One region of the Streptomyces sp. NPDC006393 genome, then DNA from elsewhere that is predicted to be linked to it. Evidence: riboswitches for the same ligand, from Rfam matches in the RefSeq annotation. Region 1 holds a riboswitch; the other holds the start of a gene.
What was found. A riboswitch is a leader RNA that binds a small molecule or an ion and turns the genes downstream of it on or off. The one in region 1 is predicted to bind cyclic di-AMP.

Region 1 (3,200 bases):
AGGCTCATTCCGCGCCTCGCCGGACCGGACCGCAAAGATCACGTAAACGGAGTTCGGGGCCAGGGGCCTCTCAGGGGTTGAGGCCCTTCTCCCGCAGCCACGCCATCGGGTCGATGCCGGTGGCCTGGCCGCCGGGGTGGACCTCCAGGTGCAGGTGGGGGCCGGTGACGTTGCCGGTGGCGCCCACGCGGCCGATGACGTCGCCCGTGTTCACCTTCTGACCGACCGAGACGCTGATCGACGACTGGTGGCAGAACCACAGCTCGGTGCCGTCGTCGAGGGTGAGGACCGTGCGGTATCCGTAGGACCCGGCCCAGCCGGCCTCGGTGACGGTGCCGCTGTGGATCGCCTTGATCAGGGTGCCGGTGGGCGCGGCGAAGTCGAGGCCGGTGTGGTAGCCGGAGGACCACATGGAGCCGGCCTGCCCGAAGGTGGAGGTGATGGTGTACGAGGAGGTCGGCAGCGTGTACTGCTTGGCCAGCGCCGCCAGCCGCTCCGCCTCGGCCTTCTTCCTGGCCTCCTCCTCCGCCTTCTGCTTCGCGGCGGCGGCCTTGGCCTCGGCCTCCTTCTGCGCCTTGGCGGCGGCCTCCTTGGCCTGCTCGACGGCGGCGGCCTCGGCGGCCTGCTGGGCCTTGGCCTCGACCTGGACCTGCTGCTGCTCGGCCTGGGCCATGATGCGGTTGCGCAGGGCCTCGCCCGCGTCCGAGGTGCCCTGTCCGGTCTCGGCGGAGCTCACGCCGACGTCGCTGAGCGCGGTCGCGGAGCCCTGGGGGGCGTCGTGGGCCGAGTCGTGGAACAGGGCGCCCACGGCGGGCAGGGACTCCACGGAGGGCAGGTCGGGCAGCGAGATGGAGACCGGTGGCTTGCCGGTGTTGGCGCTGGCCATGCCGCCCGCGCCGACGGCGGCTATGACGCCCACGCCGAGCACGGTGGAGCTGCGGGCGAGCCCGCCGCCGCGCTGCTTGGCCACGCGGTGCCGACCGCGCACCGGGCGGAGGGACTCCTCGGTGGGGTTCCACTCCTCCCAGGGGCCCTCGTCGGGCCGCCGACCGCCGTATCCGAAGGTCTCGGTGCGCTGGTTCGGCACGAACGGGGCTTCTGGTGCGGGCCGGTTGGACGCCACTCGGGCGTGCTCCTTTCCTTCCGTCTCGCCTACCGGGTTAGCTGACGGGTTCGGAGCGGGAAGGTCTCCTACGCGCGTCAACCAGCCGTGCCGTCACGGTGGATGACGCCCGATTCACCCCAAGTTGGTGGTTCCCCGGTTCCCTCGCGGGATTCGGCGCGTGCGCACGGAGCCGCCTTTGTGACGGCTGGGACGACCGCGCTGCGTTATCGAACGTTAATAGACGCGAGGGCTCGATTCCAAGCCGTCCGGCTTGATCCTTAAACCTTTTTGGCCAGGACTTTTGGCCCAGGAGCATAGAAAAACGGGCGAGTCGCCTGCGCCACAGGAGTCACACAGATTTTGATGGTGTCTCAGATGTTATGCGGAGGGGCATCGTCCGCTCACTCGGTGTGATGGTCGTCGACGTGACGCGACGCATACGCGATCGACGCGGACTCCCCGAGGAATCCGGGGCCGGAAACGCGCGCGGGTGAAAACACTCAGGGCCGGAATCCATGATCGGATTCCGGCCCTGAGCCTTCAGTAGCGGGGACAGGATTTGAACCTGCGACCTCTGGGTTATGAGCCCAGCGAGCTACCGAGCTGCTCCACCCCGCGTCGGTATGACACCAGTGTACGCCATCCACGGGGCCGCTCGCGCACCCCTTTGCCCGGCCCTTCGTCCGGCCCTCGTCAGCGCCTCTCCTCCGCCCTGGTCAGGGCCTCGCCTCCCAGGTGCCGGTTGGGCTCCTGGGCCGGGCCCTCGAACTCGGGCAGTACGACGACGTCCGCCCCCGCGCCCAGGAGCACCGCGGCCCCGTTGGCGGCCTCGACGAACGTGTCCGGTTCCCGCCAGGCCGTGACCACCCGTCGTACCCCCGCGTCCAGAATCAGCCGGGCGCACGGGCGCGGCCGGGAGGCGCGTCGGGCGCACGGTTCCAGGCTGCTGTACACCGTGGCGTCCGGCAGCCGCGGATCCACCGGATCGACCTTGGCCAGCGCCGCCTCCTCCGCGTGCACGACCGGATCGCCGCCCTCCCGCGAGTGACCCCGGGCGAGCTCGGTGCCGTCGGCGGCGACCACGACCGCGCCCACGCTGAACGCGGTCCGCGACGGCGGGCACTGTGCCGCCAGCTCGCACGCGATCCTGAGCCAGTGCCGGTCCGCGGGAGCGGCCTCGGCCCCGGTGCCGGGCGCGGTCGGCTCGTAGCGCATGAGGACGACGTCCCCGATGGCCCGCGTCTCCACCAGCCGCAGCCGCCCGCCCTGGTACGCGCCGGGGCCGAACAACCGAGGCGCCCGCGGGTCCCCGACGAACAGCGGGGCCAGGACGAGCTGCACCTCGTCGGCCAGCTGCCGCTGGAGCAGCTGGGTGTGCACCGTCCCGCCGCCCTCGACCATCAGCCGGCGCACCCCGCGCACGTCGTGCAGGTGTTCCAGCAGCAGCCGCCAGTCGAGCACGTCCCCCAGGGCCACGATGTCGACGGCATGGGCGGCTCGGGCGGCGACGCCGGCCTCGCGCAGCCGCTGGGCGCCCTTGTCGGTCGTGTAGACGATCTTCTCCCCGCCCGTGTGCCAGAAGCGTGCGTCCGGGTCCAGCTCTCCGGAGGCGCTGACCGTGACCTTCAGCGGGTACTCCGGCTGCCCGGCGGCGACTCGGGCGGCACGCCGCTCGGGCGAGTTGACCAGCAGCCGCGGGTTGTCGGCACGCAGGGTGCCGGCCCCGACCAGGATCGCGTCGACCGACGCCCGTACCTCGTCGACCCGGTCGAAGTCGGCGGGGCTGGACAGCAGGAGGCGATCGGGGCCGGTGTCGTCCAGGTAGCCGTCCAGGGAGACGGCGGCGGACAACAGCACGTACGGAAGGGGCATCGGCGCACTCTCTCTCGGAGACCGGCAGTCTCACACGACCGACTCGGAGACCGGCACTCTCACACGACCGACTCGGGGACGGGCAGTCACCTACGACCGGCCGGCACCCGTCGCCGAGAAGGCGTCAGGGTGCGGCTGCCAGAGCTGAGATCACACGGGCACATCCGCTCAGGCACCGCTCACGAATCGCGCACGCAAGCACCCGAAGACGAGTCGGCGTCGA
Region 2 (3,200 bases), on a different contig from region 1:
TTGACCAGCAGGGCGTTGGCGGTGCCCTCCTCGATGCCGCGGGCCAGGCGCTCGGGGTTGGTGACGAACAGGTCGTCGCCGACCAGCTGGACCTTGTCGCCGAGCTTGTCGGTGATGACCTTCCAGCCGGCCCAGTCGTCCTCGAACAGCGGGTCCTCGATGGAGACGAGCGGGTAGGCCGCGACGAGCTCCTCGTAGTACTCCGTCATCTCGGCGGCGGAGCGCTCCTTGCCCTCGAAGAGGTACTTGCCGTCCTTGTAGAACTCGGAGGCGGCGACGTCGAGCGCCAGGGCGATCTGCTCACCGGGGACGTACCCGGCCTGCTTGACGGCCTCGAGGATGAGGTCGAGGGCCTCGCGGTTGGAGCCGAGGTTCGGGGCGAAGCCGCCCTCGTCGCCGAGGCCGGTGGACAGGCCCTTGGTCTTCAGGACCTTCTTCAGCGTGTGGTAGACCTCGGTGCCCCAGCGCAGGGCCTCGGAGAAGGACTCCGCACCGATCGGGGCGATCATGAACTCCTGGATGTCCACGTTGGAGTCGGCGTGCGAGCCGCCGTTCAGGATGTTCATCATCGGCACCGGCAGCAGGTGCGCGTTCGGGCCGCCCAGGTAGCGGAAGAGGGGCAGGTCGCTGGCCTCGGAGGCGGCGTGGGCGACGGCGAGGGAGACGCCGAGGATGGCGTTGGCGCCGAGGGAGCCCTTGTTGTCGGTGGCGTCCAGGTCGAACATCGCCTGGTCGATCAGGCGCTGCTCGGTGGCGTCGTAGCCGACCAGCTCCGGGCCGATCTGCTCGATGACGGCGAGGACGGCCTTCTCGACACCCTTGCCCTGGTAGCGGTTGGGGTCCCCGTCGCGCAGCTCGATGGCCTCGAAGGCGCCCGTCGAGGCGCCGGACGGGACGGCGGCACGACCCGTGCTGCCGTCGTCGAGGCCGACCTCGACCTCGACCGTGGGGTTGCCTCGGGAGTCCAGGATTTCCCGGGCTACGACGACGTCGATGGACGGCACGAGCATCTCCTTCGTGGATGTGACGCTGAAAGTGCGGGGCTTGTGAGCCTTGCGACTAGAGCCTAACCGTCCCGGGGCCCCGGCCGACCGACCGACCGTCCCGTGGACAGGGTGACGGTACACATTGTTCCCGCTCGGAACAAAGGGGCGGGGCGGAGATGCGGAAAGACGAGAGGAACGCCCGGTGAAGAAAAGCCCCCGCCCCGGCGCGTACGGGGGAACACGCGCCGGGGCGGGGAGTCCGTGGGGACGGGGCCCGCGGGACGGGAAGCCCGCGGGACCGGGGGGGCGGGCCTGCGGCTTGCGGCCCGCGCCGCCCCCTGCTTACTTCAGGTGCAGCTGCTGGCCGGGGTAGATGAGGTTCGCGTCCTCGACGATGTCCTTGTTCAGCTGGAACAGCTTCTCCCAGCCGCCCTTGACGTGGTGCTCGGCGGCGATGGAGCTGAGCGTGTCGCCGGAGACCACCTTGTACTCGCCGTCGCCCTTCTCGACCTTCTTGCCGGTCGGGGTGGTGACGGTCTTCTTCGGGGCCGGACGCGTGGCGGAGCGGTTGGCCGCCTGCTGCTCGGTGGAGCGGGTGGCGGTGCTCTTGGTCGTCGTGCTCTTGGTCGTGGTGCTCTTCGTCGTGCTGCCGGTGGAGGCCGCGGCACCGCTGTACGGGGTGCTCGACAGACCCTTGCCGCACACCGGCCAGGCACCCTTGCCCTGACCCGCCAGGACCTTCTCGGCGACGGCTATCTGCTGCGCCTTGGTGGCCAGGTCGGCGCGCGGGGCGTAGGCGGTGCCGCCGTACGCGGCCCACGTGGAGGTGGTGAACTGGAGGCCGCCGTAGAAGCCGTTGCCCGTGTTGATGGACCAGTTCCCGCCGGACTCGCACTGGGCGACCGCGTCCCACTCGGAGGCGGTGGCGGCGGAGGCGTTGCCGGCCGCCATCAGCGGGCCGGCGACGGCGGCGCCGGCGACACCGGCGAGTGCGATGGCGCGGGTGGCCTTGGAGGAACGACGGTGCTTGCCCTTGCCGGAAAACAGCATGGATGGATCCCCTCACCGACGCCTGCGAGGTGAGCTGTCGGGTTCGGGCCGGTTGAGTTGCCCGGCCGTGCCCCTGGGGAGGCACGGCTTCACCCCGAGCCGCTCCGGCGAACTGTCCGGTGCGGCACTTACCTTGGGTCCCCCGCTCCTGCCTACGGCGCTCGACGCGACGACTGTTCCCGTACGGCCGCTGGCAGGATTCGGCGTTGCGGCAGCCGGGGCTCGCGGTGGCGAGCGGTCATGACCGTAGACACGTGATCGAGCGGATTTCAAAGACGATCAGGGCTTCTGAGACTCATCCCACACTTTCACCGAATGGGACATTCGGCGCGAAGCGTGACGTGAACTCCCGCTAGTTCTGGGCGTTTTCGACCGGGACATCCAGGCTCTGACCGGCGACGATGTGATTCGGGTCGGACCCGATGGCCGCCTCGTTGGCGTCGTAGAGCGCGTGCCACCCGCCGTGGACGTCAAGGGAGTCGGCGATGGAGGCGAGCGAGTCGCCGGCGCGGACGGTGTAGGAGTCGACGGAGGCGGTGTGCGTGCCGTCGCCGTCCCGGGAGGCGTGACGGCCGCCGCCGGCCGTCGCCGGGCTCCCGGCCGAGTCCTCGGCGGCGCTGCCGCCGCGGTGCCGGCCGGTGCCCAGGGCCCCGGTGTCGACGAGGGCCGAAGAGCCGACACTCTGCCCGGAGTTGTCCGAGTCGTCACGGTTGGGGGCCGTCGAAGGCGACGCCTCGGGCGTCGCGACACCCTCCGCACCCGATCCGGGCGTCGCGCCGGAGTCGGGAGCGCCGCCCTTCTCGGCGGACTTCGAGGGCGAATCGGACGGATTCGCGGGGGATTCGGAGGACGAATCACCCGAAGAGGAGGATTCGGAACCGGAGCCGGAATCCGAAGCGGATCCGGAGAAACCCGGGTTGCCGGCATCCCGCGACGAGTCATCGAGTCCGGGGTCGCCCACACCGGACGATTCGGACGAGCCGGACGCGTCACCCGATCCCGACGATCCCGACGCACGCGACGAGTCGGACGTATCGGAGGAGCCGGAGGAACCGGACTCCGAGGACGAGCCGTCGCCCAGACCCGTGTCGACCCTCGCGGCACCGGAGTCCTTGGTGAGCCCGGAGAGCAGGCCGCAGGTGGGCCAGGCGCCGGGGCCCCGGT

Region 2: another riboswitch for cyclic di-AMP. It lies ahead of ABZ484_RS27045 (transglycosylase family protein); the one in region 1 lies ahead of ABZ484_RS13100 (M23 family metallopeptidase).

Annotation. Positions count from the first base shown of each region.
Region 1 is NZ_JBEXZD010000023.1:55,686-58,885, reverse strand. Features, by position in the region: gene ABZ484_RS13100 (M23 family metallopeptidase) at 71-1,123, opposite strand; cyclic di-AMP (ydaO/yuaA leader) riboswitch at 1,135-1,292, opposite strand; tRNA gene ABZ484_RS13095 (tRNA-Met) at 1,650-1,723, opposite strand; gene ABZ484_RS13090 (dihydrofolate reductase family protein) at 1,799-2,977, opposite strand.
Region 2 is NZ_JBEXZD010000079.1:24,878-28,077, forward strand. Features, by position in the region: gene eno (phosphopyruvate hydratase) at 1-1,010, opposite strand, end outside; gene ABZ484_RS27045 (transglycosylase family protein) at 1,329-2,036, opposite strand; cyclic di-AMP (ydaO/yuaA leader) riboswitch at 2,041-2,206, opposite strand; gene ABZ484_RS27050 (transglycosylase family protein) at 2,389-3,200, opposite strand, start outside.